3 regions of the Bradyrhizobium sp. AUGA SZCCT0105 genome follow, and region 2 is predicted to be linked to each of the others. Evidence: riboswitches for the same ligand, from Rfam matches in the RefSeq annotation. Region 2 holds a riboswitch; each other region holds the start of a gene.
What was found. Region 2 has a riboswitch for cobalamin ahead of JQ573_RS08390 (DUF1636 domain-containing protein). Riboswitches for the same ligand answer to the same signal wherever they lie in the genome.

Region 1: linked by a shared signal. The riboswitch ahead of JQ573_RS20850 (TonB-dependent receptor) and the one ahead of JQ573_RS08390 (DUF1636 domain-containing protein) in region 2 are both predicted to bind cobalamin.
Region 3: linked by a shared signal. The riboswitch ahead of JQ573_RS32060 (TonB-dependent siderophore receptor) and the one ahead of JQ573_RS08390 (DUF1636 domain-containing protein) in region 2 are both predicted to bind cobalamin.

What each region holds. Positions count from the first base shown of each region.
Region 1 covers NZ_JAFCMK010000004.1:274,755-285,063, forward strand. The annotation lists gene JQ573_RS20840 (hypothetical protein) at 1-1,145, shown strand, start outside; gene JQ573_RS20845 (hypothetical protein) at 1,311-1,484, opposite strand; gene JQ573_RS20850 (TonB-dependent receptor) at 1,597-3,828, opposite strand; cobalamin riboswitch at 4,009-4,207, opposite strand; gene JQ573_RS20855 (iron ABC transporter permease) at 4,320-5,363, shown strand; gene JQ573_RS20860 (ABC transporter ATP-binding protein) at 5,360-6,133, shown strand; gene JQ573_RS20865 (ABC transporter substrate-binding protein) at 6,139-6,969, shown strand; gene JQ573_RS20870 (MBL fold metallo-hydrolase) at 7,147-8,187, opposite strand; gene JQ573_RS20875 (DsrE family protein) at 8,514-8,963, opposite strand; gene JQ573_RS20880 (hypothetical protein) at 9,100-9,555, opposite strand; gene soxB (thiosulfohydrolase SoxB) at 9,552-10,309, opposite strand, start outside.
Region 2 covers NZ_JAFCMK010000001.1:1,849,913-1,860,221, reverse strand. The annotation lists gene cobN (cobaltochelatase subunit CobN) at 1-1,109, opposite strand, end outside; gene cobW (cobalamin biosynthesis protein CobW) at 1,109-2,143, opposite strand; gene JQ573_RS08390 (DUF1636 domain-containing protein) at 2,140-2,514, opposite strand; cobalamin riboswitch at 2,607-2,823, opposite strand; gene cobO (cob(I)yrinic acid a,c-diamide adenosyltransferase) at 2,860-3,513, shown strand; gene JQ573_RS08380 (cobyric acid synthase) at 3,525-4,973, shown strand; gene cobD (threonine-phosphate decarboxylase CobD) at 4,970-5,935, opposite strand; gene cbiB (adenosylcobinamide-phosphate synthase CbiB) at 5,947-6,888, opposite strand; gene cobU (bifunctional adenosylcobinamide kinase/adenosylcobinamide-phosphate guanylyltransferase) at 7,039-7,542, shown strand; gene bluB (5,6-dimethylbenzimidazole synthase) at 7,575-8,207, shown strand; gene JQ573_RS08355 (hypothetical protein) at 8,185-8,529, shown strand; gene JQ573_RS08350 (CbtB-domain containing protein) at 8,559-8,738, shown strand; gene JQ573_RS08345 (CbtA family protein) at 8,749-9,486, shown strand; gene JQ573_RS08340 (CaiB/BaiF CoA-transferase family protein) at 9,512-10,309, opposite strand, start outside.
Region 3 covers NZ_JAFCMK010000008.1:218,743-229,051, reverse strand. The annotation lists gene JQ573_RS32075 (hypothetical protein) at 27-419, shown strand; gene JQ573_RS32070 (amidohydrolase family protein) at 574-2,064, shown strand; gene JQ573_RS32065 (GTP-binding protein) at 2,066-2,995, shown strand; cobalamin riboswitch at 3,225-3,421, shown strand; gene JQ573_RS32060 (TonB-dependent siderophore receptor) at 3,527-5,806, shown strand; gene JQ573_RS32055 (PepSY domain-containing protein) at 5,809-7,293, shown strand; gene JQ573_RS32050 (STN domain-containing protein) at 7,528-8,148, shown strand; gene JQ573_RS32045 (RNA polymerase sigma factor) at 8,145-8,687, shown strand; gene JQ573_RS32040 (FecR family protein) at 8,750-9,730, shown strand; gene JQ573_RS32035 (filamentous hemagglutinin family protein) at 9,926-10,309, shown strand, end outside.

The DNA.
Region 1 (10,309 bases), on a different contig from region 2:
AGATCTGTGACCCCTCGCGCTGGTGCCTGGCGCGTTATTCCCGCTTTGTCCGCAAATACCATCATTGTCCGCCGCTGCGGTCAGATCCGGCCGGCTTCCTCCGCTTCGTCGAGCGGCTGTTGGCGTCGCGGCATTTCGATGTGCTGCTGCCGACCCACGAGCAGGGCTTCTTGTTCGCCCGCGCCGCGGCGCGGCTGACATCGCGGACCGGCCTGGCGCTGCCGGATTTCGACAGCTATCGCGCGGTGCACAGCAAGGCTGGCTTCAGCCGGCTGCTCGACCAACTCGGCCTGCCGCAGCCGCCGACCCGGATCGTGCGCTCGGCCGACGGACTGCGCGAGGCGGTGCGGTTTCCATCCGTGGTCAAGACATCGGTCGGCACCGCCAGCCGCGGCGTCTGGTTCGTGCGCGATGCAGGTGATCTCAATCGCGCGCTCTATGATCTCGAATCCGCCGGTGACTTTGCCGGCGAGGTGCTGGCGCAGGATCTCATTACCGGCACGGTCGAGAAGGCCCAGTCGGTGTTCTGCCGCGGTACGCTGACTGGCTTCCACGCCTACCGGCAGATCGCGGCCGGCGTCGGCGGCGGCGAGGCGATCAAGGAGAGCGTGAGCCGGCCGGCGATCCGCGCCGCGCTCGAGACCATCGGCGCGCATCTCGGCTGGCACGGCGCGCTCTCGGTCGACGTCATCATGCCGCTCGACAGCGCAACGCCGCTGTTGATCGACTGCAATCCGCGGCTGGTCGAACCTGTCAACGCGTACCGGTCGGGCACCGATCTGGTCGACCTGCTGCTGCGCGTCTCGCTCGGCGAGACACCGGCGCCGCTGGCCGAGAGCCGTGCCGGGGTGCGGACGCATCTCGCGATGCAGGCGCTGCTCGGCAGCGCATCGCGCGACGGCACGCGGCGCGACCTGATCAGGGAATGCGGCCGCATCGCCGCGGGCGAGGGTCTCTATCGGGGAAGCAGCGAGGAGTTGACGCCGGTGCGGCTCGATTGGCTCAGTGCCGTGCCGCTGGCGATGACGACAGTGCTGCTACTGGCATCGCCGCCGATCGCCTCATCGCTGGCGCGCGGTGGCTTTGGCGCGCATCTGCTCGATCGCGCGAGTATCAGGAAGATCGAGGCTAAGGATTTCTGCTAACCCCATTCTCGTCGTCCCGGGCAAGCGAAGCGCGACCCGGGACCCATAACCACCGCTGGCGATTGTTGTGCATCGCTGGGCCACAGCGTGTTTCAACAACCCGACCCTGTGGTTATGGGTCCCAGCTTTCGCCGGGACGACGTGGGGATGGATATCGCTCATCCCTCACAACGGCTCGTCATCATTGCCGTAGCGATCGACCTTCGGCGTGGCGATGTCGCCGTCCTCGTAATAATCGTCGTCCTGTGGTGCCGCGGGCGGCGGAGGCTTTTTCGACTTGTCGTCGGTCTTGTCGTCGATCTTGCCGCTGCCCTTGCTCTTCTTTCCGGCCTTGGCCATGCGTTTCCCCTGCGCGGGTCAAATCAGCAGCCGGAATTCTACCCCAGTTCGTCGGTGCTTGTAACGTGAGGAGATGGCGCGGCCGGGTCACACCCGCCACGACCATCATGCCCTAGAACGTCGCGCCCGCCTTGACCATGTAGGTGCGGCCGGGCAGCGGATAGGCCGAGAAGCGGCCGGCCGTGAACGAGCTCGCGATGGCGTAGTCGTAGTACAGCGCGTTGAACAGATTGTTCACGCTGAGCGACCAGAAGAAGCGGTCAACTTGCCCGCTGAGCTTCAGATCGGCGGTGGCGTTGCCAGGAATCCGGTTCTGGGTGTTGGCCTGGTCGTTGTCCATGATGCGCGAGCTCCAGGCCCGCACCGTGGCATCGAACACCAGATAGTTCTGCCAGATGTTCCAGGTCACGCCGAGATTGCCGGTATAGCGCGACACCAGCGGAACGTCGTTGCCGGCCCATATGCCTTCGCGGAACACGGCGCGGGTGATCGCCATGCCGCCGCGCAACGTCACGGTGTCGCTGACCTTGAGCGAGGCGCTGGTCTCCGAGCCGTAGCGGCGGGTGGGGTCGAGGTTGACGTTGTAGAACAACAACGGGTTGAAATGGATCTCGTTCTCGAGATCCATCAGATAGAGGCTGGTCTGCACCTGAAACAGGTTGGTCTTGACGCGGAAGCCGCCCTCGACGTCCTGCGACGTCTGGGTCTTGAGCTGGAAGTTCTGCGGGATCGGGGCGAAGGTCAGCGGGTCGAATGACGGACCCGATGCGACGCGCTCGTCGACATCGGGCGTGCGGAATGCGCGCGCGGCGCGGCCGAACACCGAGAAGGTCTCGGTGAAGCGATGCTCGGCGCCGATATGCAGCGCGTATTGGGTCTCGTTGCTGTCGAGCGGCGCCGCCTGCGTGTCGAACGCAAACGGTGCATTCGGATCGTAGCGGTCGCGTGCCGACACGCTCGTGTTCTGGACGCGCGCGCCGTAGGAGAAGTCGGTCGTCGGCAGCAGGCCGATCGTGTGCTGCCAGTACCCGGCGACGGTCTGCTGCTCGATATTGTAGATGTGGTAGGGATCGACGCCCTGATAGGCGCCGCGTGCCTCGCGGAACGTCGAATCGTAATAGTCGATGCCGGTCAGGATCGTGGACGGCATCCCGAGCATGACGTTCTTGACGCTGAGGCGCGGCGTGATCGACCAGGTCTGCAGCGCGGCATCATTGTAGGTCGAGGCGAAGCTGATCGTCGGCACGGTGCCGAAGAAGCCGCTTTGCGTCTCGCGCTGGCGCCAGCCGCCATCGACGATGAGGTCGACGCCGTTCATCAGCGTCTTGGTGAAGCCGGCAGTGACGCTGGCGGTTTGCTGATTGGCGTAGTCGAACGGCGTCGCCGCGCCGCGGCGGTCGGTGAGCAGCTCGTTGACGCCGATCGACGGATCGACCAGCCGTCCGCCGGGCAGGCCGAGCTTCTGGTCGCTGCCGGTGACGGTGAGGAAGGCGGTGAGATCCGATGTCGTGTAGTTGACGTTGCCGACGGCGTTGCGCTGGTCGAGCGCGTTGTTGACGCGGTAGCCGTCGGACTTGATGCCGTTGCCGTAGAACGAGGTCGACCACGGTCCGGAATTGAGTGCCGCGGACACCGCGGCCATGCGGGTGTTGAACGAGCCGAAGCCGCCTTCGGCCCGGATCGTGGCCGGCGGACCGCCGGCGCCGGTCTTGGTGATGATGTTGACCACGCCGCCTACCGCGTTGTCGCCGTAGAGAACCGCGCCGCTGTTGCCGCGCGTGATCTCGATGCGTTCGATCGAATCGAGCGGGATCGTGGTGAGATCGAAGCCGGCCTTGTCGACGTCGTTGAGGCGGCGGCCGTTGAGCAGGAACAGGGTATTGTCGGAGGCGAATGCGCCGAAGCCGCGCAGGTCGACCGCGGTCTTGGCGCCGTTCGGGCCGCCATAAAGCGATTGCAGCTGCACGCCCGGCGCCTGCGCGAGAATCTCGGGCAGCGACGGCACCGGCGAATGCGCGATGTCGTCGGCCGTGATCACCGTCGAGGAAGAGCCGACGATGCCGGCGAACTGGCGGCCGCCGCCACCGGTGCCGCCCGTTCCGGTGCCGCCCGTTCCGGTGGCCAGTCCGGTCCCTGTCGTGTTCGATCCTGCTCCGCTGCCCACATTGTTGCCTTGCGCGGTGCCCGGCGCCGGGCGGCGCGGCGCCGGCGCTTCGTCAGCGGCCGGCTTGGCGCGCGTAAAATTCTGGTCGCCCGGCTTGGTGATTTCGATGGCCGGCAGCTGATTGGGAGAGGGCACCTGCTGCGCCCGTGCGGTCGAGAGAACGATTGTCGGCGCGATCATCGTCGACGCGAGCAGAAGCGCGCGGCGGCGCCGGGAGGAAGAGTTGGAGAACATCTAAGTGAGACCTCGGTAACGTCAGTGGCACGTCACCGCGAACCAGTCTCACCATCGTGCTCGCAGGCTCAGCTGCTTGCAGCCTCAAGTGAAGCTCATGCCTGTACTCCCCGACCGGCATCTTCGCGTGTGACCACGGCTGACGGCAGGTCTCCTGGCTCGCGGGTCGTTACCCTTCGTCGCCTTCCCAGGACCGAGATTCCCAGTGGCCTGTGACGAAGGATTCACCGCATACAGTTGCGGGGGCAGCCGCGGCGTTGGGGAAGTTTCCCCGCACCGCATTCCCTTTTCATCTCATGAAAGAACCGTCATGTTCATCTAGGGTTCGGCTGGGCAGCAAAGTCAATCCGGCGGAGGTCGGGCGGCTGCCAGGTGGCCACGGTTTTTGTTGAGTGTCGCTTGTCTGCCACGGCGATCGCTGTAAGAGCATGGATCCAATGAGCGTGCAGGATTTTGCCTTGGCGGCCGAGGTCGCGGCGCGGCGCCGGTGGGGCGCCACCGCGGCGCTGCTCGCGCTCGTGGTGCTGCTGCTGGTGCTCTCGCTCGGCATCGGGCCGGTGCGGCTGTCGCCGCTTGCGGTGATCGAGGCGCTGTTCGGCGGCGGCAGCGACGTGGCGCAGGTGATCGTGCGCGAGATCCGGCTGCCGCGCACCATTCTGGCATTCGCGATCGGCGGTATTCTCGGGCTATCGGGCGCAGCGCTGCAGGGCCTGCTGCGCAATCCGCTGGCCTCGCCGTCGCTGTTCGGCGCGCCGCAATCGGCGGCATTCGGTGCAGTGCTGGTGATCGCGCTGGGCGTGGCCGATGTGCGTTCCTATGCACTGCCGGTGGTGGCGATCATCGCCGCGTTCGGTTCAGTGTTCGCGCTGCTTGCGATCGCCGGCCGCAATGCCGGGCTGCTGATTCTGATCCTCGCGGGACTCGCGATCTCGAGCTTTGCGGGAGCTGCGACGGCGCTGGTGATGAATCTCTCCAGCAATCCGTTCGTGGTGCTGGAGATCGCATTCTGGCTGCTCGGTTCGCTGGAGGACCGCAGCTTCCAGCACGTGGCGCTGGCGCTGCCCTTCATCATCGCGGGCGCTGCCGTCCTGCTCAGCCAGGCGAACGCGTTCCGCGCGCTGACGCTCGGCGAGGAGGCGGCGCAGAGCCTCGGCGTCGATGTCGGACGGCTAAGGTTGCTTGTGATCACGGGCGTGGCGCTCGGTGTCGGCGGCGCGGTCGCCGTTACCGGCACGATCGGCTTCATTGGCCTCGTCGCGCCGCATCTGATGCGCCCCCTGATCGGTCACGATCCGGCGCGGCTCCTGGTGCCGAGCGCGCTCACCGGTTCGGCGCTGCTGCTCGCCGCCGATATCGCGGTGCGCATCATCCCCTCGACGTCGGATATCAAGGTCGGCGTGCTGACCTCGATCATCGGCGTGCCGTTCTTCCTCTATCTGATCATGCGCGAACGCCGCGCGCTCGGCGGAGGCGTGGCATGACGCTACTCTCCGCCACCGCTCTCAACGCTTCTCTCGGCAGCCGCAAGGTGCTGCACGATGTCTCGCTGTCGCTGGAAGCGGGCCATCTGGTCGCGCTGGTCGGCCCGAACGGCGCCGGCAAGACCACGCTGCTGCGCGCGCTCGCTGGACTAATTCCATCCGGTGGCGACATCAGGATCGACGGCGACGCGCTGGCCTCGCTGTCGCTGCGCGATCGCGCGAAGCGCTTTGCGTATCTGCCGCAGGGGCACACGGTGCACTGGCCGCTGCCGGCGCGCGATATCGTGGCGCTCGGTCGCTATCCGCATGGCGCGACCGATCCGGCGCGGCTGTCGCCGAGGGATATCGAGGCGGTGCTGCGGGCGATGCAGGCGGTCGACGTCACCGAATTCGGCGATCGCCGCGTCACCGAGCTCTCCGGCGGCGAGCGCAGCCGCGTCGCGCTGGCCCGGGTGCTGGCGGTCGAAGCGCCGGTGATTCTCGCCGACGAGCCAACCGCCTCGCTCGATCCGCGTCATCAGATCGACGTGATGCAGAAGCTGCGCAACGTCGCCGACACCGGCGTGCTCGTCATCGTGGTAACGCACGATCTCGGGCTTGCCGCGCGCTTTGCCGATCACGTGCTGGTGCTGTCGGACGGGCGGCTGGCGGCGCAAGGCGCGCCCGCTGAAGCGCTGTCCGAGAGCGTGCTGGCTAGCGTGTTCCGCGTCAGCGCCTACCGCGCCGAATTTCAGCGCGAGGCCGTCATCGTGCCATGGGCGGATGTCTGATGAGGATGCAGCGTCTCGCAGCGATGGCCGCAGCGGCATGGCTGATCTTGTGCGCTGCCGCGTCCGCCGCCGGACCGCGCATCGTCTCGATGAATGTCTGCAGCGACCAGCTCGTGCTGTCGCTGGTCGACCCGGACCAGATCCTGGGCCTCAGCCGCTTTTCCCGTGATGCCTGGCAATCCTGGGCCGCCGAGCAGGCGCGAAACTATCCACTTCTGTCCGGCGAGGCCGAGGACGTACTGCTGCTCAAGCCCGACCGCGTCGTGGTCAGCCTGTTCGACAAGCGCGCGACGCGCGATCTCCTGAAGGCCAACGGATTGCACCTCGTCGAACTCACGGTGCCGCGCACGCTGGACGAGGTAAAAGATCAGATCCGCGCGATGGGCGATGTCGTGCGGCATCCGGATCGCGCAGAGGCCGAGATCTCGCGCCTCGATGCGGCGATCGCGCGGGCCCGGGCGGTGGCGGATGGTCATCACTATCGGGTGCTGCCGGTGGAGCGCCGCGGCTTTGTCCCCGGTGACAGCAGCCTGATCAGCTCGCTGCTGACGGCAACCGGCCTCACCAACGCGGCCGGCGAACTCGGCGTCGGCGCAGGTGGATTTGCCTCGCTGGAGGTAATTGTAAAGCTGCGGCCGGATTTCATCCTGGTGTCGGAGGCGGGCGATCGCGCCGAGGATGAGGGCCGCGCCTTCCTGCTGCATCCGGCGCTGGAGCGCTTCTATCCGGCCGACAAGCGGATCGTGCTGCCGGAGCGGCTCACGGTGTGCGGCGGCGTGATGCTGGCGGATGCGTTGGATCGGCTGACGGAAGAACTCAAGCGCGTGGCGCGGTAGTTGATGTGCCCGCGATCTACGTTCCGTCATCCTGAGGTGCGAGCGAAGCGAGCCTCGAAGGATGCACGGCCCGGATATCTCCAAATGTTCGCGGAGGGAGCGGGGCCGTCGCCCTTCGAGGCTCGCTTCGCTCGCACCTCAGGGTGACGGTGATAGAAATTGTGCGCGGCTAACGGCTTACCCCATCACCACCGGCCCGCCGGCCTTCTTCCACGCATCGATGCCGCCTTCGATATGGGCGGTGTTCGCCAGCCCTGCTTTCTTCGCGGCGGCTACGGCCATCGCCGAGCGCTCACCGAAGGCGCAGAAGAACACGACGCGGCGGCCGGTCGCGGCCGCGACTTCGCGCAGCATGCCGCCGGGCTGCAACGTGGCGCAAATCCCGGGATAGGGCGCGTGCAGGGCGCCGGGCAGCATGCCGTGCTTGGCCCGCTCGCCGCTCTCGCGCAAATCGACCAGCAGGATATCGGGCCGGCCGAGGCTCGCGATGGCGTCTCGCGCGCTGAGGGAGAGGCCTTCCTTGGCCAACTGGTCCTGGTGCAGGCCGACATGCATGTTGGCGGGCACCGCGACGTCCATCATCTTTGGATTTGGGAGATGAAGGTTGTTCATCAGCTCGACATAGTCGTCGATCGATTTCACCTGCAGCCGCGGATTGTAGCGCTTCTCCTCGCCGATCGTGGAGACGGTGTCGCCCTTGTAGTCATGCGCGGGGAACACCATGGTCTCTTCCGGCAGCTTGAGCAGGCGGTTGAAGATCGAATCATACTGCGCCCGCGCGCTGCCGTTCTGGAAATCGGTGCGGCCGGTGCCGCGGATCAAGAGCGTGTCGCCGGTGAAGACGCGGTCGCCCATCAGATAGCTATAGGAATCGTCGGTGTGACCGGGCGTGTACAGCGCTTCGAGGCAGAGCCCTTCGATCGTCACCTTGTCGCCGTCGGAGACGCGCATCGACACCACGTCGGCCTTGCTCTGCTCGCCCATGATGGTGATGCATTGCGTGCGGTCGCGCAGTTCGCCGAGGCCGGTGACGTGATCGGCATGCAGGTGCGTGTCGACCGCCTTGACCAGCCGGAGGTCGAGTTCCTGCAGCAGCTTGCAGTAGCGGTCGGCCTTCTCCAGCACCGGATCGAGGATCAGCGCCTCGCCGCCGGCGCGGCTCGCGAGCAGATAGCTGTAGGTGCCGGACACGCTGTCGAAGAGCTGGCGAAAGATCATGACGGCTTTCCTGTTCTCCGGGTCGAGTCGTGAAGAGGATATTATTCCATAGATAGGGTGGATTCAAAGCAAATCCATCCCCCGGGGACCAATCCGGCTTCGTCAGCTCAGGATGACAGGGTGATTGCTCAGCTTGCTCGGTGTCATCACCCGCGCATGCGGGTGATCCAGTATCCCAGAGACGCCGGTGCATGAGGCGAGAGGCCGCGGCGTACTGGATCGCCCGGTCCATGTGCGCAATTGCGCACAGGCCGGGCGATGACGGCGGTGGACGAGGATATAGCCTCACATCCTCGCAGGATGACGGTTCTGGATGGAGCGCACAATCAAGGCCGGACGTAACTCCAGCCCTGCTCCTGCAGCTCCATCAGATGGACCACGCCCGACGGTACGATGGTGGCGTCGGGGACGACGGAGATTGCGTGGCCCTCGGCCTTCTCCATGCCCTGCCTGGTATTGTTGCAGGCGGAGAACTGGATCTTGCCGGGGAAGACGAGATCCTTGAGCCGCCTGATGCGGTCCTGCACCGGCGAGGTATCGCTGCGCAGCATGTGCAGGCCGGGGCCGTAGGTGATGATGTCGACGTCCACGTCCTCGTTCCTGGCGCGGTAATATTCGATCGCGTTGTTGAGCGCGAGATTCATGATCTGCGGGTCGTTCTGGTCGACCTGGATCGTGATGCGGTGCGGCTTGTCGGCGGCGAGTGCGCTCGCTGTGAAGGCAAGCGAAAGCACGGCGGCGGCGGCGAGACGGCGAAGCATGGCAGGGTCTCTCATGTGACTGCCGCTCTCTCCGTCATTGTCTGCGACAAACGCAATAGCGTTTGCGCACGGGAGCGAAGCGACGAAGCAATCCATTGTGTCCTTGCGGCAAAGCATGGATTGCTTCGCTTCGCTCGCAAGGACGGCGGGGTTAAGGACGGACCAGCGTGTATCCGTTCTCGGTGAGGAACAAAATCTGCGCGACGCCGACCTGCACGGGGGTGGCGGCGGCGATGTAGTCCGGCCGCTCGCCGGTGTCGCGCTCGATGGTGTCGACGGTGTTGAGGCAGATGTCGACCCGCGCGCCCTGCGCGACCAGGCTCTCGACCAGCTTGCGGTTCGCATTGTCGGGCCTGAGCAGCTCGATGCCCGGGCCGAAGGCGACGATCTCGACCGCGACCTTGTCGGGGTCGTAGTGCTTCATTAGATTGCTCGCGACGCTGATGACGAGGCCCTGCTTCTTCGGATCGTTGTCGGAGAGCTGCAGCACGACCTTGTGCTCGGCGAACGGCTTGTCCTGCAACGACGCGAGCTGGGCGCGGGCCGGCGGCGTTGCCAGCGCAATCGCCGCAAGGCCGAGCGCCGCGATGAACGCGCGCCGCGTCATCCGTGCCTCGCAATGCCCGGGTTGTCCTCGACGCCTTGCAGCGTCACGCCGGGTTCGGCGCGGTTCGGCGGCCGGCCGGAGCGCAGATGCTTGGCCACCACATCCCAGATCGGTGCGCCGTTCTGCTGGTTGACCGAGGCCCAGCCCGCGACCTTGTAGTGCTTGCCGGCTTCGAGGTGCTTGCCGTTGCCGAGCTTCAGCTCGGAAATGCGCTTGCCGACGCTCTCGCCCGGCGTGCAGGTGTAGGCGAGGCCGCCGACGCGGACCATGTCGCCGCCTTGCTGATAATAGGGATCGACGTTGAACAGGTTGTCGCAGACGTCCTCCAGCACATCCTTGATCTGGCTGCCGGTCATGGTCGCGACGTAGGTCTCGGGATAGGTGATCGCGGTTTCCGACAGCACGTCTTCCATGGTCAGCGGCTGGCCGGCGAGCGTGGTGAGGCCCCAGCGGAAACCGGGCGACAGCGCGATCTCGGCGTTCAGCTCGTTCAGCAGCGCGTCGCAGATCAGCTGGTCGACGGTGCCGGTGAAATTGCCGCGCCGGTAGAGCAGACGATCGGCCGTGCCGAGCTTGTCGCTCCACTCGTCGGCATGCGGATCGCGCATCTTGTCGATCAGCGTCTGCATCGCCGGATCGGGCTTCAAGAGCTCGGCGAACACCGGCAGCAGTCGGTAGCGGACATTGGCGACCTTGCCCTTGGTAAGATCGAGATCGAGCACACCAATGAACTTGCCGTTGGAGCCGGCATTGG
Region 2 (10,309 bases):
GCGCGCTTGCCGGCAAGCCGATGCCAGGCTGCCACACGCGCGGCGACCGCGGCGACGCGCTCGGCATCCGGCCGATGCGCAAGATGCGCGAATTGCAGATCGGGATCGCGCTCACCGGGCGATTTGAAGCTCACAACGCCCGTGAACAGGCGACCGTCGACCTCCGGCAGCACCACATGCATCGCGAGATCGCCGGGCGACAGACCGCGCAGCGACAAGGCCCAATCCTCCCGCCGCGCCGTCGACAGAGCGACCTGGAACACCGGGCACGATGCGGCATCGAACGGCGTTGTGCCGTCGTCACCCGCCGCAGAGAACGCGGTTACATTGACGATGGCGGCCGGCGAGCATTGCGCGAACTGAGCGCGCAGCCAGTCGGCCACGCCCGCCGCCTTCAACGAGGTGACGAACACGCCGTGGGCATCGAATCCCTTTTCGCGCAAGGCCTCGATCAGCGCATCGACCGGCGCCGTGTCGCCCGCCGCCAGATAGGAGCGATAAAAAGTCACCAGCATAAGCGGCCGGCCATCCGATGCCGGCAGTGCCATGACGGCACCGTGCCGCGAATCGTAGACGCCGATCTCGGGAAGATCGATCTCGCCGACGACCGGCCCGGCATAAAGGCCGGACGCCAGCGCCAGTTGCGCGATCACGGCCTGCGCGGCAACGGGGCCGCCCTTGTCGCACAGCACCTTCAGACGGCGCAGCGTCGAGACCGGCAGGGTCGAGAATTCATCCAGCCGCAGATCGTCGCGGCCATCCGCCGGCAGCACCACCAGAGCGATGCCGCGTTCCTTCGCCAAACGATGCACCGCGGCCACCCCGTATGACCAATAGGGTTCGCCGCCGATCAGCCGCACCAGGATGCCGCGCGCCTGCGACAGCGTCCGCTCGATATAGGTATCGACCGACAGCGGGTGGCGCAGCTCCGCAAGATTGGCGAGCCGCAGCGACGGCAACGCGGCGCGACCCCGCCGCCAGCCGGCCGCGAACGCGGCGAGATCGCTGTCGGAAAACGACAACACCACGAGATCGGCCGGATCCTGGCCGAGGTCCCTTGGCGTCGCGGTCTCCTCAAGGCCGCGGCTCTCGTGGAAGACGACGTGCATCAGACACCTAGTCGCGCCCTGATCGCGGCTTCGTCGATGTCGCCGTGTTCGCCGATCACGACGAGCTTTGACTGCCGCGCCCGCGCGCCCCAGGGCATGTCGAACTGATGCCTGACCCGCTCGCCGACCGATTGCACCAGCAACCGCATCGGCTTGCCTTCGACCGCGATGTAGCCCTTGGCGCGCAGCACGTTCTGCTCGCGCGCCAGCCCCTTGATCGACGCGATCAGCGCATCGACATCCGCGATCTCCGGAAGATCGATCACCACGGAATTGAAGTCGTTGTGCTCGTGTTCGTCCTCACCGTCATGGTGGGACGGCCGCGACGCGAGGTCGTCCTCTGCCGCAGCTTCGAGGCCCAGGATCACGCGGGCGTCGATCGCGCCGTCGACGATGGGCAACATCGGCACCTCGCGCGGCATCTCGGCCGAGATCAGCGCCTTGGCCGCTTTGATCCCCTCGGCTCCGGCGAGATCGGCCTTGGTCAGCAATACGATATCGGCGCAGGCGATCTGGTCCTCGAACACTTCGGACAGCGGCGTCTCGTGGTCGAGATTCTCATCTGCCGCGCGCTGCGCATCCACCGCGGCCGGGTCAGGCGCAAAGCGACCCGCGGCAACGGCCTCCGCATCGGCCAGCGCGATCACGCCGTCGACCGTGATCCGCGAGCGGATCTCCGGCCAGTCGAACGCCTTCAGCAACGGCTTCGGCAGCGCGAGGCCGGATGTCTCGATCACGATATGATCGGGTCTCACAGGGCGCGCGAGCAACTGCTCCATCGCCGGGATAAAATCGTCGGCGACAGTGCAGCAGATGCAACCATTGGCGAGCTCGACAATATTCTCGGTCGGGCAATTGGCGTCCGCACACGACTTCAGGATGTCGCCGTCGACGCCCTCGCTGCCGAATTCGTTCACCAGCACCGCGAGCTTCTTGCCGTTGGCATTCCGGATCAGATGCTGGATCAGCGTCGTCTTGCCGGACCCGAGAAAGCCGGTCACGACGGTGACCGGAACCTTGGCGAGCGTCATCATTCTGCGGCCTCCGGCACGATGGCGATGGGTGGGATGCGGGCAAGCGATTGCTTGCGGAAGATTTCGGGACGGCTGCGCCACGGCACGATGCCGTCAGGCGCCGCGGCATAGGCAGAGGCGCCGGCGATCACATCCTTGGCATGATCAGCGGACAGGCGGCCGTACACATAGGACCACCGCCCCGGCGCGCTGAGCGCGACCGAGCAGCCCTGGCTGCAGGCCGACAGGCATTCGACCGGAACCAGATTGACGTCATCGGGCACACCGGCCTCAACAAGCGCGGCATGCAGGCGCGCACCGGGCGCGAGCTCGCCTTCGGCGAGCGTCTGGCCGGCGCGGCACGTGATACAGACATGAAGTGTAACGCTCATCGCCCTTCCTGGATTGACTGCGGGAAGCGATGAGGCACACGAACCTGACGTGAACAGGCTCGTTCCCCGTCGCGGAACACCCCGTCCGCCGGTCTCAAACACATCGCGTCGGCAGGTCTCCCGGCTTGCGGAGTAGGATTTCTCCCTTGATGCCCACCTTCCCGACTCCATCAGGGAATCAGTGGCTTGGGCATCTCTCCGGTCACGGTCGCGGGGGCGGCTGCGCTTTGGGCAAACCCAGCGGTCTGAGCCCTATCGCATTCCCTCTTCGCCTGTCGTAGGACAGGAACCAACGCGGGGTCACCATTCGGCCTAGCCTCGCACTTGTCAAGCCGAAGGAACGTGATGATTTCTGATGGAAACGACGCTGAAGATCGCGACGTCGGCACCGACCCTTCATTGGATGCGCGCCACGCGGCCAAAATGGCGAAAAAGAAGGTCGCCCGCGACAAGATCATGGCGACCAAGAGCGGTGAAAAGGGCTTGATCATCGTTCATACCGGCGCCGGCAAAGGAAAATCCTCCTCCGCCTTCGGCATGATCGTGCGCTGCGTGGCGCACGGCTTTCCCTGCGCCGTGGTGCAATTCATCAAGGGCGCCTGGGATACCGGCGAGCGCCGCCTGCTCACCGGGCATTTCGGCGATCTCTGTCAATTCCATGCGATGGGCGAAGGTTTTACCTGGGAGACGCAGGATCGCGCCCGCGACATCGCGGCAGCGCAAGCCGGCTGGGAAAAGGCCAAGCAGCTGATCGCGGATCCGAGCCTGCGGATGGTCGTGCTCGACGAGATCAACATCGCGCTTCGGTATGACTATCTGGCGATCGCCGATGTCGTCGATTTCCTGACCACGTCGAAGCCGCCGATGACGCATGTCGTGCTCACCGGGCGCAACGCTAAGGACGAATTGATCGAGATCGCCGATCTCGTCACCGAGATGACGTTGGTCAAGCACCCCTTCCGGTCCGGCATCAAGGCCCAGCCGGGCGTCGAGTTCTGACAGACATCACCATGGCGCGCGCATTGATGATCCAGGGAGCCGGCTCGGACGTGGGCAAGTCGCTCATCGTCGCCGGCCTTGCGCGTGCCGCAAGACGGCGCGGCCTGCGCGTGCTCCCGTTCAAGCCGCAGAACATGTCCAACAACGCCGCCGTGACCGTCGACGGCGGCGAGATCGGCCGCGCGCAAGCCTTGCAGGCGCTTGCCGCCGGCGTCGAGCCGCACACCGACATGAACCCGGTGCTGCTGAAGCCGGAGACCGACGTCGGCGCGCAGGTCATCGTGCACGGCAAGCGGATCGCGACCGCACGCGCGCGCGAATATGCCGCCATGAAGCCATCGCTGATGGGCGCGGTGCTGGAGAGCTTTGGGCGCCTGAAGGCGCGCGCCGACCTGGTGCTGGTCGAAGGCGCCGGCAGTCCTGCCGAGGTCAATCTGCGCAAGTCAGACATCGCCAATATGGGCTTTGCGCGCAGGGCCGACGTGCCCGTAGTCTTGGTCGGCGACATCGATCGCGGCGGCGTGATCGCGCAGCTCGTCGGCATCCAGGCTGTGATCGATCCTGATGATACTGCGATGATCCAGGGCTTTGTCATCAACAAGTTCCGCGGCGATCCGACGCTGTTCGACGACGGCTACCGCCTGATCGAAGCCCGGACCGCGTGGCGCGGCTTCGGCGTGCTGCCCTGGTTCGCTCGCGCCGGTGAGTTACCTGCCGAAGATGCGCTCGGGCTCGGCGAGGCGCGCAAGCCCGGCCAGTGCAAGATCGCGTTTCTGGCGCTGTCGCGGATCGCTAACTTCGACGACCTCGATCCGCTGAAGCTCGAACCCGGCGTCGATCTCGTGATGGTGCGGCCGGGTGAAGCCATTCCGGGCGACGCGAAGCTCGTCATCCTGCCCGGCTCGAAATCGACCCGCGGCGATCTTGCCTTCCTGCGTGCGCAAGGCTGGGACATCGACCTGCTGGCGCATCATCGCCGCGGCGGCCACATCCTCGGCCTGTGCGGCGGATACCAGATGCTTGGGCAAAGCGTCGCCGATCCTGACGGGATCGAGGGGCTCGCCGGCGAAACGCCTGGCCTCGGGCTGCTCGATGTCACGACGACCATGACCGAACAGAAGACGCTGACCCGCGTCAACGCGGTGCACGCTGCGACCCATCAACCGATCAGCGCCTACGAAATCCACATCGGGCGCACCGACGGGCCGGATCGCGCACGGCCATTTGCATCGCTTGACGGCGCGCCGGAAGGTGCCATGTCGAGCGATGGGCGCGTTCACGGCAGCTATCTGCACGGCCTGTTCGCCTCGGACGGATTTCGCAAGGCGTTTCTTGCGCAGCTCGATATCCCCGTTGCGGATCAGCCGTACGGCGCCAGGGTCGAGAGCGCGCTCGACGCGCTTGCCGAGCACATCGAGACCCATCTTGATGTCGAGGGCCTGCTCGCGCTGGCGCGCTAAGCGGATAGTGCGGCAGAAAGGCGTGACCAGTCGGTCTCGCTGCCCGGCAAGCCCAAGCGCAGCCATCCCGGCTTTTGCTGGAAAACCCGCGACCAGATCTGCGCGCGGGCAAGCTTCTCCTGCGCGGCCAACGCGTCGCCGGTGTCGAAGAGACGGAACAGCGGCGTGCCGCCGAGCAGCGTCCAGCCCTGCGATCGCGCCGCCGTATCGAGCCTGCGGCAATCATCCGCGAGCCGGGCAATCGTCGCCTTTGCCCAGTCGCGATCGAGCAAGGCGCGCCGCCCGATTGCGATCGCGGCCCCCGAAACCGGCCATGGCCCCGCCATCGCCGCAAGCGCAGCGATATCCGGCTCGCTGCCGATCGCGAAGCCGAGCCGCAGACCCGCAAGTCCGTAGAACTTGCCGAATGAGCGCAGGATCAGGAGCCCCGGCTGTCCGGCCGCTCCTGCAAGCGACAGGTCAGGTACCGCGTCCGCAAAACTCTCGTCAATCACGACCCGGCCAACGCGCGGCAGCAGCGCAAGCAGTTCGCGCCGATCGTGACGCCGTCCATCAGGGTTGTTCGGATTGACGACGACGGCAAGATCAGCGCCTGCGAGCGCCGCAAGATCGAACACCTCGGCAACGTCCCAACCGGCGGCCGACAATATCCCCGCATACTCATTGTAGGTGGGCGCAAGAATCCGGGCTCGCCCGCGCGGCGCCAGATGCGGCAGCAACTGAATCGCGGCCTGCGCCCCGCCCATCGACGCGATCGGCGCGTCGGTCCCGTAGGCCTGCCGCGCGGCGTTGTGCAGCGACTCGATTTCGGATCGCGACGGCAACGCGCCCCATTGGCGCGGCTCGACATCGACGCCAGGATACGGCACCCGATTGATCCCCGTCGACAGGTCGATCCAGTCTTCCGCGGCGCCGCCGAAGCGCTGCTGGGCGACGTCGAGATTTCCGCCGTGCTCACGCATGCGCCGCTCCTTCACGCCAGCGCCAGGGCCACGAACGCCGCGGCCAGCAGCATCATGGCGTAACGATAGAGCTTCAGCCCGGTGAGGACATCAGCGGCAGCCGGATCGCGCGCCCCCTCGTTCAGCCAGGGCTCGTTCGCGATGCTGCCGTGATAGATGCGGGGCCCGCTGAGCCGCACACCGAGCGCGCCGGCCATCGCAGCTTCCGGCCAGCCGGCATTCGGCGAGCGATGGCGGCGCGCATCGCGCAACATGCAGGACCACGCCCGCGAGAAGCGCGGGGCAAGCAGCACGAACAGCAAGCCGGTCAGCCGCGCCGGAATCAGATTGGCGAGATCGTCGATCCGGGCGGCGGCCCAGCCGAACGCCTCGTGCCGCTCGGTGCGATGGCCGATCATCGAGTCCAGCGTGTTGATTGCCTTGTAGCCAAGGATTCCCGGCAGGCCGAACAGAGCACCCCAGAACACCGGCGCCACGATGCCGTCGGATGCATTCTCGGCAAGGCTCTCGATGGTCGCGCGCGCGATGCCGGCGTCGTCGAGCGTTGCGGGATCACGACCGACAATCTGCGCGACCGCCGAACGCGCGGCCGCGATGTCGCCGGACGCAAGCGGATGTGCCACCGCGGCGACATGATCATGCAGCGAGCGCAGCGCCACCAGCGGCCACGCCAGCACACCGACGAGGACGACGCGGACCCATCCGGATGCGAGCGTGGACTGAACCGCCCAACCCAGCGCCGTCGCCAGCGCGATCACCAGGATGGCCGCCGCGACACCGGCGATGCGCCGAAACGCCGGCGGATCGGAGGCCCGGTTCCAGGCGGTATCGACGAGATGGATCAGCCGGCCGAGCCAGGTCACGGGATGGCCGATGCGGGCAAACAGCCAAGCCGGCCAGCCGATCAAGGCGTCCACAGCCATCGCCACCGCCATCGCTCCCGCAAAACCCACGCACCTCTCCTCAACCGCGATCCCCCTGATGCGCAAGACGTCGGCCGAGTGCAAGCCCTCCGGGGCGGATTTCGGCTTTGTCTTTTACCGCGATTGGTGGTTAGAGCGTTTTCGAGGCGAGGCGGATACCGGTTCGCGACAGGAGTCCATATGGCCGTCATTCTGATCACCGGTGGAGCCCGGTCCGGAAAAAGCCGCCGCGCCGAACTGCGCGCGCGCAGCTTTCCAGGTCAACCGGTCTATGTTGCGACCGCCGAGGCGCTCGACTCGGAAATGGATGAGCGCATCGCCAAGCATCGTGCGCGCCGCGGCAGCGACTGGATCGAGCGCGAGGTGCCGCTCGATCTCGTGGAGGCGCTGGCCGAGACCGATGGCGGCGGCGCAAGGCTGGTCGATTGCCTGACGCTGTGGCTGTCCAACCTGCTGCATGCGGAGCGCGATTGGTCGCAGGAAGTTGCGCGGCTGGCGGACGCGCTGGCGCGCCAGCACAGCCCGGTCATCATGGTCACCAATGAGGTTGGCCTCGGCATCGTGCCCGACAACGCACTGGCGCGGACTTTCCGCGACGCCGCAGGACTCATGAACCAGAGCATTGCCGGTGCGGCGGACGAGGTCGAATTCGTCGTTTCGGGCCTGCCGATGAAGCTGAAATGAGCAACCCGACCGATCCCGCCAACGGCCCCGCGATGGTCTCGTTCGACGATGCGTTTCGCCGGCAACTGCACGAACTTTTTGTGTGGCGGCGCGACGTGCGCCGCTTCCGGTCCGAGCCGCTGCCTGATGGTACGATCGAGCGGCTGATCGAGATCGCCTGCCTCTCGCCTTCGGTCGGGTTGAGCCAGCCCTGGCGGTTCGTCATTGTCGACGATGCGGCGCGGCGCCGCGCTGTCATCGAGGACTTCAAGACCTGCAACGCCGACGCGCTGCGTTCCTATTCCGGTGAGCGTGCAGCCAAATATGCCGCATTGAAACTTTCAGGCCTTGAAGAGGCGCCCGGCCATCTCGCCGTGTTCGCCGAGAAGAGCGACCAGATCGGCTCCGGTCTCGGCCGCGCGACGATGCCGGAGACGACAGAATATTCCGTGGTGGCTGCGATCTGCTCGATGTGGCTGGCTGCGCGCGCGGAAGGCATCGGGCTCGGCTGGGTCTCGATCTTCACTCCAGGCCGCGTTCACGAGATTCTGGAAATACCCGATACGTGGAAATTCATCGGCTACCTCTGTATCGGTTACCCCCAGGCGGAATGCGACCGTCCAGAGCTCGAGCAGGCCAAGTGGGAATCGCGGCGAGGTCCGGATGAATTCACCATCCGGCGCTGACCAATCTCCGACCGGCAGCGGCGCCTCGAACAGCGCTGCCCACTGGCGCGCCGACATCGCCTCCCTGGTTTTTCCGCTCCCGGAGCACGGCGCCATCTGTGCGGTACATCGGGGCGCGTTTCGAACATTGCTTGGCGCCGACCCGACGCCGGACGGCTGCATCGGTTATTTCGCACGGTTTGAAGACGCGTTCAGGGCCGCGGCGCGCTCCAAGATCCTGCGCAAGCGCATCCCTCTTGGAACAAATCTGCATCTTACCAGTCGCGACATCGCTCGAAAGCTGCTAGAAGCCGACCAAATCGAATGTGGAGAACGACCATGAGCCAGTCCCCGGCCGCGCAAACCCAGGTCATGCAATCCCAGGTCACGCATCTGCCGGTCGCGACCGGACGGGTCGGACGGCTTGCCCAGTCCCTGATGGCGATGACGCTCGGCCTGTTCATCGTCGGCGTGGTCGGCTTCTCGCACATCGACGTGATCCACAACGCCGCGCACGATGTGCGCCATTCCAACGCTTTCCCCTGCCACTGATCTCGTCGGCATGAGCACGTTTCGCTCGATCGTCTTCTCCTCGGTCATTGCCGGATTCATCGTTGGCCTGATCGTCACTGCGGCCCAGCAGTTCGGCACCGTTCCGCTGATCCTCAAGGCCGAGGTCTATGAGAAGGCGGCCGAGCACAAGCACGAAGCCGCCGCGCCAGCGCAGGCCATCCTCGTCCACGATCATGCGGAACATGATCACGGCGCCGAGGCGTGGGAGCCGCGCGACGGCCTGGAGCGCAATCTCTATACCGCGGGAGCGAACATCCTGACCGCGATCGGCTTTGCGCTGCTGCTTTGCGGCTTCTTTTCGGTGCGCAGCGGCGCGACCGGCGAGCCGATCTCGTGGCACGAAGGCTTGATGTGGGGCCTCGCAGGCTTTGCCGTCTTCACGATTGCGCCGGGCCTTGGGCTGCCGCCTGAACTACCGGGGGTCCCCACCGCACCACTGTTGTCACGTCAGATTTGGTGGGTGACGGCGGTGCTGGCGACATCCGCCGGCCTTGGGCTGATCGTTTTCCGGCGTTCGATGCCGGCCGCGATCGCCGGCGTGGTCTTGATCATGCTGCCGCATCTGATCGGCGCGCCCGAGCTGGAGCATGTCGAGACCAGCGTGCCCTCGTCATTGTCGCATCAGTTCGTGGTCGCGGTCACGCTGACCAGCCTGGTGTTCTGGTCGCTGCTCGGCGGCCTGACCAGCGCCGCGTTCGCCTATTTCGACCAGCCCGCGTCGGCGTAACGCCCCTGCCTGATATCGTGGCCGCTCAGCTCGCCTGCCTGAGCGGCTTGCCGGCCCGCAGCTCCCTGTCCTGCACCAGCACTTTCTCGGCATAGAGCTGGTCGATCTCCTGCCCGGACAGCCCGAGTTCGCCCAGGATCTCCTCATTGTGTTCACCGAGCAGGTCGGCCCTCAGCTCGGTGCGCTGCGGCCATTCCGAGAAGCGCATCGGCACGCCCGGGATCGCAAATTGGCCGATCCGGGGATCGCTGACATGGCGGACCGTACCGCGCTCGATCAGATGCGGCTGGGCCATGGCGTCATTCAGTGTCAGCACCGGCGCGCAGGGTATCCGCTCCTGCTCCAGCGCGGCGATCGCCGCATCGCGCGACGGAAACGTCTTGAGCCAGGCTTCGACGATCTCCCCCACCAGCACCCTGTTGTCGGCACGGGCGCGCGCGGACTCGAACCGCGGATCCTTCTCGAGCTCCGGCCGCCCCAGCGCGCGAACCATTTGCGGCCATTGATGCGCCAGCGCGCAGATCACGAGAAACTCACCTCGGCCGCAATCGAACACCCCGACTGGACCGCCATTCGGATGCAGCGAGCCCTCCCGCTGCGGCACGAAGCTATCCCCGCGCAGCGAGACCTTCGGCACGTTGGCCTCGTGCATGTGAAAGTAGGTGTCCAGCAGCGTCGATTCGATGAACTGTCCCTCTCCGGTCCGCTCGCGGTGCAGCAGCGCAAAGCCTATGGCCATCGCTGCGGCAACGCCGGTCGAGGCATCCCCGATCGCCACCGGCACTTGCGCCGGCTTCCCGTCGGGATCGCCGATCACGCCGGT
Region 3 (10,309 bases), on a different contig from region 2:
GCATCGGCGCGCGGGGTGTTCGACTGATGCGCGAGGACGCGACCGAACCGGAGAGCAAGCTGCTTCGTGCCTGGCAGCTTGCCGTCCTGCGCTTCGCGGTGACGCTCGACGACGATGATCGGATGCACGCGCTCGGCGTGGCCGGCGAGGTCGACCGGTTGGGTGGCGCGGCCGATGACGCCTTCCACTTCTTCCGCAGGACGACCGCGGAGCTGTGCGCGGCGATCTCCGGTCGGGGCGCGGATCAGGATGCCGTCATCCGGCGATTTCTGGCAGAGATCGACAACGTCAGACTCAAGCGCGCGGTCGAAGCGGCGATCGCCAAGGACCGCACGCCGCCGAAACTCGTGGCGAGCCGCATCAAGCCCGGCACCGATCTCTGGCGGGGCCTGCCATCGCGGCGTGCAACCGGAACGTAGGGAGGGGCTCTCTGCAATCGCCATCACGGCGCGGCGGATATTCCGCCAGAACATGTCGCCACGACCCCTTGCCGGGTTGCTGCGATGAGTGCGATGCGCTTCTCTGTGCTCGAAAAGAGACCGGTCGGTGTCGGACAATGCGGGGAGTGGCGAGATGGGTGGTTTGGTGATCAGCGGCGGCCGGGTGGTGGATCCGGCCAGCGGGATGGACGCGATCGGCGACGTCGCCGTCGTCGACGGCAAGATCGCCGCGGTCGGCACCGGGCTCGGCGGCGCGGAGCGGCAGATCGACGCCAGCGGGCTCGTGGTCGCTCCCGGCTTCATCGACCTGCACGCGCATGGCCAGACCATACCGGCCGATCGCATGCAGGCGTTCGACGGGGTGACGACATCGCTCGACCTCGAGGCCGGCGTGCTGCCGGTGGCATCCTGGTACAAGCGGCAGGCCGAGAAGGGGCGGGTGCTGAACTACGGCGCCGCGGCCAACTGGGCGTTCGCGCGGATCGGCGCGATGACCGGTTCGAATTCGGAAAGCTCGCTGGAATCGTTCGGCGCAGCGATGCGCGATCGCCGCTGGATCGAGAACGTGGCGACCGAGGGCGAGGTCGGCGGTATCCTCGCGCGCCTTGCCACCGCACTGAATGAGGGTGGCATCGGCATCGGTATTCTCAACGCCTATGCGCCCGGCGCCGGCGTGCAGGAACTCACCGCGGTGTGCCAGCTCGCCGCGGATCATGCGGTGCCGACCTTCACCCACGTCGCCTACATGTCGCGCATCGATCCCGAGAGCGCGGCCGAGGCCTATATCCGCCTGATCGGCTATGCCGGCGCCACCGGCGCACACATGCACATCTGCCATTTCAACTCGTCGAGCAAGACGGACATCGAGCGCTGTGTTGCGCTGATCGCCAAGGCGCAGGCGCAGGGCCTGCCGATCACGGTGGAGGCCTATCCCTACGGCACCGGCTCGACCGTGCTGGCGGCGACCTTCTTCAGCGATCCGAAATTCGAGGAGCGTAACGGCCTCGGCTATGATTCGGTGCAGCGAGTGACCGACGGTCACCGCTTCGGCAGCCGCGAGGAGCTGCTGGCGGCGCAGGCCGCGGAACCCTCGACGCTGGTGCTGTGGCACGTGCTCGATATCGAGAACAATCAGCATCATCGCGACCTGCTCGACATGGCAGTGCTGTATCCGGGCGGTGCGATTGCGTCCGACGCGATGCCGTGGACGCTGTCGGATGGCCGCCCCTACACCGGCGACGCCTGGCCGCTGCCTGACGATGCCACCTCGCATCCGCGTTCAGCCGGCTGCTTCACCCGCTTCATCCGCGAATGGGTGCGCGAGCGCAGGAAGGTGTCGCTGCTCGAGGGCATCCGCAAATGCGCGCTGATCCCGGCGGAAATCCTGTCCGCGAGCACGCCGGCGATGCGCGCCAAGGGCAGGTTGCAGGTCGGCGCCGACGCCGACGTCGTGGTGTTCGACTTCGAGACGCTCAGCGATCGCGCGACCTTCTCCGCGATGAACCGCCCGGCGGAAGGCGTGCGGCATCTCGTGGTCAGCGGTCAGCCGCTGATCAATGATGGCGTGCTCGACGTCGCGGCACGGCCGGGCCGGCCGGTGCGCCGGCCGGTCACTGGGGGCTGATGTGGCGGTCCCGATCCTGCTGGTCGCGGGTTTTCTCGGGGCGGGCAAGACCACGGTCGTGAACCATCTGCTGGCGCATGCGCAAGGCCGGCGCATCGCCGCCGTGGTCAACGATTTCGGCGCGATCAATATCGACGCGGAGCTGATTGCCGGCGCCAGCGACGGCGTGGTCAGCCTGAGCAATGGCTGCATCTGCTGCACGCTGGAAGGCGATCTGCTGCGCACGCTCGCAACCTTGCTGCGGCGTGATCCGCGTCCCGAATTCATCGTGATCGAGACCAGCGGGATCGCCGATCCCGCCGACATCGTGCGCAACCTGATGGATCCGGTGATCTGGAAGGAGGCGCCGCTGGAGACCGTGCTGTGCGTGGTCGACGCGACGCAGCCGGTGGCGATGCTGAACGATGCGCTGCTGCGCTCGCAGCTGCGCGCGGCCGATGTGGTGGCGCTGAGCAAAGTCGATCTGGCCGATGCAGCCGCGTGCGCGGCGATCCGCGATGCCGTGCGGACAGTGCGTCCGGCTGCGGTCATCGTTGCTGCCCTGCATGGCGAGGTGCCGGCCGAGCTGGTGTTTCCGGCCGATCTCGATCATGTGCCGACGCTGCGCGAGACCGCGCCGCGACGGCCGACGTCCGATCGGTTCGAGACGCTGAGCTGGACCTCGGAGCGGAAGGTAGCGTTGCCGCGCTTGCAGCAGGCGATCGGCAGACTGGCGCCGAAGCTGGCGCGGGCGAAGGGATTGTTCGAGACGGTGGAGCAGCCGGGACGGCTGACGGTATTTCAACTCGCCGGCGGACGCGCGACACTGGCTGCCGGCGGCGTGCCGGCGCCCGGCGTGCCACGCACGCGAGTCGTGTTCATCGCCGAGATGGGCGCGCTGTCGCGGGCCGAGATCGATGAGGTGATGCAGGGATGTGTCGAAGCAGGGTGATGTGAGCTTACGTTTCCGTCACCCTGAGGAGCGCGAAGCGCGTCTCGAAGGGTCGACGGCCACCAGCCGGGCCGCGCATCCTTCGAGACGCGCGTTCCGCGCTCCTCAGGATGACGGGTTACCTCTCCGCGTCAGCAGTAGATGTGGCCGGGCTGTGTCATCGCCGCAGCATCATCCCGCAAAGCATGTGTGCGACAATCGCATCGAATTGACAGCCCATCCCGCACCACCTATCGTTTCGCTCGACGGTTCCCTTCGGGGATCAAAAGGGAATGCGGTGCGAGGGTAACCCCAATGCCGCAGCTGTCCCCGCAACTGTAAACGGCGAGCCTTTCGTCAATTTGCCACTGGGCCACTCCGCCCGGGAAGGCGTCGACAGGCGATGACCCGTGAGCCAGGAGACCTGCCGTCAGTCGTGGTCACACGCGAGCACATCGGGCGGGGGCGTCCTGGTGGGATCGGAGCACTGCCTCTGGGGCAATGCGCCAGTCCGCGTTCGCGGTGACGTGCCACGTTACCGCGAGTCTTTCCATGTCTCCGTCAACTCCCGCCGCGCGCCGTTGGCGCCTCGGTCTCGTTTGCTCCCTGTCATCGCTGCTGCTGCCGGCTGAAGGTTCGGCACAAACATCTCCACCCACCACGCTCGATCCGATCGAGGTCGCACCCTCGACATCCGCAAAGCCCAAGCCTGCGGCGCGAAGCCGCAACTCGGCGACGTCGTCGCGGCCGCGCGCCAGACCTGCAACGGCGGTAACCGCTGGCGCGCCCCGTGCTGCAGCGTCGGGCGCTTCGGGATCGGCATCGCCGACGCTCAACGCCACCACACAGGGAGGCACCGGCAGTCGCCTCAATTTGACGCCGCTGCAGACGCCGGCCAGCGTCGAGATCATCTCGTCGCAGACCATCGCCGAGCGCGGTCAGCATAATGTGCTCGATGCCGTCACCCAGAACGCGGCCGGGTTCATCGCGACGCCGGCGCCCGGCAATGGCGGCCTGTCGTTCAGCACCCGCGGCTTTGCCGGCAGCAACTCGGTGATGACGCTGTATGACGGCACACGCTTCTATATCGGCTCGGGCACCCTGACGTTCCCCTACGACACCTGGTCGACCCAGCGGGTCGAGGTGCTGCGTGGCCCGGCCTCGGTGCTGTATGGCGAAGGCGCGATTGGCGGCGTCATCAACGTCGTTCCGAAGAAGCCGCAGGGCATGCCCTATAACGAGGCCGAGGTCTCGCTCGACAGCAACATGACGCGACGGCTGTCGGTGGACAGCACCGGTCCGATCAGTCCCAATGTGTCCTACCGCATCAACGCCACCGGCAACATATCGGACGGCTGGGTCGATCGCGACAAGACCTCGAATGCGGTGGTCTCCGCCGCCGTGCGGGTGCAGGCATCGGACAATCTCGCCTTCACGCTGTCAGAGGATTATGGCGACCGCAGCCCGTCGCGCTATTTCGGCACGCCGCTGATCAACGGCTCGATTCAGGACGCGCTGCGCTTCAAGAACTACAACGCATTGGACAGCGCAATTCGCTACCAGGACAGCTGGACCCAGCTCAAGACCGAGTGGGACGTCGCCGACGGCATCAAGATCAACAACACGCTGTATTACCTGACCAGCGAGCGGCACTGGCGCGATATCGAAAACTACACCTGGAACCCGAAGACCCAGCTGATCGACCGCTCCAGCTACATCGAGATCTTCCACGACCAGAAGCAGCTCGGCAACCGGATGGATGCGACCTTCAGCGGTCACGTCCTCGGGCTCGCGAACCAGTTCGTTGCCGGGTTCGACGTCAACCGGATCGACTTCGCCCACACCAACAACTCGCCCTATGGCGGCGCGTCGTCGGTCAATCCTTACGTGTTCGATCCCGGATCGTTTTTCGCGACGACCACGGCGACGACGCCGGGCTTCAACGCGATCGTCAATCAATACGCGCTGTTTGCCGAAGATCGTCTGTCGCTGACCGATCAATTGTCGCTCGTCACCGGCGTCCGGTACGATCGTCCCGAGGTCGATCGCACCGACTACAAGACGCCGGCGAACAGTTTTGAAACGACGCTGTCGGGCACCAGCTGGCGAACCGGGTTGGTGTACGAGCCGATCAAGAACCTCGCGTTCTATGGTCAGTACGCGGTCGGCTTCGATCCGGTCAGCAATTTGATCTCGCTGTCGACCTCGCAAAAAACCTTCCAGCTCGCGACCGGCAAGCAGACCGAGATCGGCGTCAAGCAGTCGTTCTGGGGCGGCCGCGGCGAGTGGACGCTGGCAGGGTACGAGATCGTCAAGACCGGCCTGACCATTCCCGATCCCAGCAATCCCACTGCCGGCCTGGCACTGCAGATCGGCCAACAATCATCACGCGGGGTCGAAGGATCGATCGGGCTCGCGCTGAACGATGGCTGGCGCGTCGACGCCAATCTTGCGCTGCTGCGTGCCCGATACGACAACAACAGCCAGGTGGTCGGCGGCAAGGTCGTCAGCTACAACGGCAATGTTCCGGTCAACGTTCCGCAGCAGGTCTCGAACGTCTGGCTGACCTGGGACTTCGCGCCGAACTGGTCGGTTTATAGCGGCGTGCAGATCGTCGGCGCGATGTACTCCGATCTCGCCAACACCCAGCTGCGGCCGGGCTACAATGTGGTCAATGGCGGCATCAGGTGGAAGCCCGATGATCGCACCACGGTTGCGTTCCGCGTCTACAATCTGTTCGACAAGGTCTACGCGGTGACCTCGAACGGGACGGGGCAGTGGCTGCTCGGCATGCCGCGCACCGCCGAATTGTCCGTCAACGTGAAGTTCTGACCATGCGCAACGCTCTGATCCGGCGAGCGCGGCGATGGCTTTATGTCGTCCATCGCTGGATCGGCATTGCGACGTGTCTCTTCTTCGCGATGTGGTTCATCTCTGGCCTCGTCATGATGTACGTGGCGTTTCCGCGCCTCACTGACGACGAGCGCCTCTCTGCGCTCCCTGGCATCGTTTGGGGCAAGGTACAGATCGCACCTGATCGTGCGATGGCGATCGCGGGCACGGAACATTATCCACGCGATCTCCGGCTCTCGATGCTGGACGACGTTCCGGTCTATCGCGTGACCGGATGGAACGGGGGCGCCGTCACCATTTCGGCGATCGACGGCAGCGTCATCGACCGGATCACGCCGGGTCAGGCACTGGCCATTGCACGCCATCATCCGCACGCGGTGCGTCCGCAATTGCTCGACACGGTGACGCGCGATCAATGGTCGGTCACTGCGCGCTTCGATCCGCTGCGGCCGCTCTATTTGATCGGTCTCGGCGACGCCGATGGCACCGAACTTTATGTCTCGTCGCGCAGCGGTGAGATCGCGCTCGACACCACGCGGCAGGAACGTATCTGGAACTGGCTCGGCTCAATCCCGCACTGGATCTATCCGACCGTGCTGCGCAAGGATGGTCCGGTGTGGCGGGACGTGGTGCTGTGGATCTCGGGCACCTGCCTCGTCGTCGCGGTCACCGGCTTCTGGATCGGCATTTTGCGCCTGCGGCTGACGCGCCGTTACGCTGATGGCGCCGTCTCGCCCTATCGCGGCTGGATGGCCTGGCATCATATCGCCGGCCTCGTCGGCGGCATCTTCGTCTTCACCTGGATGTTCAGCGGCTGGCTGTCGCTCAATCCCGGCGGCGCCTTCTCCGGCCGCGGCCTCACGCGCGAGATCGCGGTTGGCTACAGCCGCCACGATGCGCCCGATATCGTCGCTCACTTGCAGTCGCCGCCGCAGGTATCGGCGGTGGAGGCGCGCTTCGTCTGGATCGGCGGACATCCCCTGATCGTGCTCGACGCTAGCGGCGGCCGTCGCAGCCTCGCCGATCCCTTGACCGGTGCGCCCGTGACGCTCTCGCAGGACGAGATCATCGCGGCCGCCCGGCGCGCGATGCCGAAAGCTGCGATGATATCGGCGCGACAGCTCGATGAACCGGACGCCTACTGGTACACGCTGCACCAAGCGCGCGAGCTTCCGGTGCTGCGGATCGCCTTCGACGATCTCGCCCATACCTGGCTGCACATCTCTCCGGTCACCGCCGAGATTCTCGATCGCAGCGACGACAGCCGCCGGTCCTACCGCTGGCTGTTCAACGCGCTGCACAGCCTGGACTTCCCGCTGCTGCTGCGCATCTGGCCGGCGCGCGATGTCGTGGTGTGGCTGCTGTCGGCGGTCGGCACCATCGTCTCGATCAGCGGTATCGTGATCGGCTGGCGCAGGCTGCGACGGCGCAAGGTGCGGCCGGCGCGAGGTCTCCGCCCTTGTTAGCAGATTGTCACAATCTGTTTCTATGTTGCGCCTGCCGCGGGGTTTGACGAACAGCTCTATCGATCACCGATAGATCGTGCTGTTCGGCTGGGCTTGAGGATCAAGGCGGCGCCTCATGCACTTTGTTCAATGGGTCGGAAGATCGGGCTGCGCTCGAAGCATGATCGGATGTGGCAGCGCTTTCTTGGCCTGGTCATAGGCACTCTCGTTGCCGGGAATATCCAGACGGTAACGATGGCCGCAAGCCTTGAATCAATTCGGACGCCGGCAACGGTCGACTTCGATATTGGCAGCCAGCCTCTGGTCTCCGCGCTCGATGCCTACAGCGCGGTCACCGGTCTTCAGGTCGTTTACGACGCCACACTGGCTGGGGGACGCCGCGCACAGGCCGTCAAGGGATCGATGACGCCCGACATGGCGTTGCAGCTCCTGCTCGAGGGAACCGGTCTGGTTGCAGTCTATGCCGCGGCGAACGCCTTCACGATTGTGCCTGCGGCCACTGCGCCGCAGACGGCGTCGATGCGTGGCTTCATGCCGTATCTTGCGGCCGTCCAGAGCAGCGTCGAGGAGGCATTCTGCCGGTCCGCGCTGACCGCGCCGGGCGGCTATCGGATCAAGTTCAGGTTCTGGATCGGGCATGCCGGCGAGGTGCTGCAGCCCCAGCTGCTCGGCTCGACCGATGACAGCGCGCGTGACCAGGCGATCGCCGCCCTGTTGCGTGCTGTCGTGATCGGCCGGCCGCCGCCTCCGGACATGCCGCAGCCGGTCATGATGGCGGTTTCGCCGCGGCCGCCTTCCGAGACCGGCGACTGTGCCGCGCGTGACCCAAGGCGCCCGGGACTGGTCGCGCGATGACGGAAACCACTTCGACCACGCTTCGGCAGGTGCTCGTCGAGCGCTACGACGAGCTTCGCCGCCGCCTCGCGCGGCGTCTCGGCGACGAAAGAGCCCGCGAAACCCTTCACGAGACGTGGCTGCACCTTCGCGACAAGAACGGCTCGGGCGTGGTGGACAGCCCGATCGGCTATCTGCTGCGCAGCGCGCTCAATCTTGCGATCAGTCGCGAGCGCCAGGAGACGCGCCGCCTCAAGCGGTTCGAGGTGCAGCCGATGCTTGAGATCGCCGACGCGGCGCCCGGCCCGGAACGCGAGGTCGAATCGCGGGAACAGATTGCGCATCTGGAGCAGGTGCTTGAGGAACTCACGCCGCGCCGCCGGACGATCCTGCTCGCATCCCGCCTGGAGGGCACGCCGCTCCGGGAAATCGCCGCGCGTCTCGGGGTTTCGCAGCGTCTGGTGGAGCTTGAGCTGAAAGCTGCGCTCGAGCATTGCGCCAAGCGCTTTAATAAAAAGGTCACAAGGCGTTTCGGTCCGGCACCGCGGGAAACGTCCTGATAGGAGAGCGTCAGAGTGTTGCGTATTTGGATGGACGTGCTGCCAAGAGAAACGCCCGATCGATGACACGTAGCGACGAACCGTCGGAGGAGCTGACCGCGATCGAGAGCGAGGCGCTTGCGCGCGTCCAGCGGCTTGGTTCGGGGCAGGCTACCCGGCGGGACATCGAGGAAACCCGGCATTGGGGAAGCCAGAGCAGCGCCCATTCGGAGGCGCTGGCGCAGGCCAGCCTGCTCTGGGATCAGCTCGGCCCGGCCGGCGCCAACCTGTTGAAGCGGCGCGGCGATTCCATGCCGGCGGACGTCCGGCGGCAGCCGCGCATGACGCGGCGGGCGATGCTCGGAGGCGCGCTGGCGACGTCGGCCGCCGCCTATCTCGTGGTGTCGCCACCGATGCAGCTGTGGCCGTCGCTGCAGGATGTGATGGCGGACTATCGCACCGCCGCCGGCGAGCAGCGCAAGCTCACGATCGATGGCGGTGTCAAGGTGACGCTGAACACCGGAACCAGCGTCAATGTTCAGTCGGGCGACAGCAGCCAGGATCGCATCGAGATCCTGACCGGGGAAGCCGTGATCGCGGCGGCCTCCGCGAGCCGCGAGGTGCGCGTGGTGGCCGGCGACGGCGAGATGAGCGCGCGTCAGGCGCAGTTCAACGTCCGTCATGAGCCGCGCAGCACCTGCGTGACGTGTCTCGATGGTGAGGTCCGGGTCACCCGCCACAGCTCCGTCGCGGCGCTGCATGCGGGGCAACAGGTCAGCTATGCAGCGCTTGGTCTCGCGGCGCCCATGTCGGTCGATCCCGCCGAGGTGACAGCCTGGCGCGACGGAATGCTGATCTTTCATGATGCTCCGCTCGGCAACGTCGTGACGGAGATCAATCGTTACCGGTCGGGCAAGGTCATGGTGACGAACGCGGAATTGGAACGCCGTCTCGTCAACGGCCGGTTCCGGATCGACAATGTCGATGGCATCCTGACCATGTTCCAGCAAATCTTCGGCGCGAAGGCGCGACATCTGCCCGGCGGCATCGTGCTGCTGAGCTGATATCGGGCGGCCGTGAAAGCGCGCATCATGTCTGCGCTGGAATTGTGATGCAGCCCATGATTTTGTCGTTCGGTCCCGCCGATCAAATGGCGTCCTTGGAGACGAGAAGCCCGGCATACGGTCAAGCCGTGTGACGAGCACCTGCGCGGATCCGATCTGCGCATCTTTCCGTCCGTTGTTCCCAGGGGACACCCTATGCCGTCTCGTCAGCGCGTTGCCCGCCATCCTCGCCTCGATCCGCGTCGGGTCGTGCCGCTTCCGTCGCGGCAGCGGATCGGATGGGCATCCCGCTCCATGCTGCTCGCCGGAACGAGCACGCTGGCGCTGCTGCTGAGCGGGCTTGAGGGCACATCCGCGCGTCCATTCGGCAATTTCGCGACGACGAACTCGGCGCCGGCGATCGCCAGCGATGCCGCAGCTGCCGCGGCCCAGCAGGCCACTGACGTCGCGAGGCAAAGCCAGAGCGCGCTGACGCGGGCGACACAGGCCATCCAGGCGTTGCAGGCCGCGCAGTCCGCCGCACGCAACGCAGCTGCCGCCTCGCAGCGATCGGCCACGTTGCCGCAGGTGGCGGTGCCG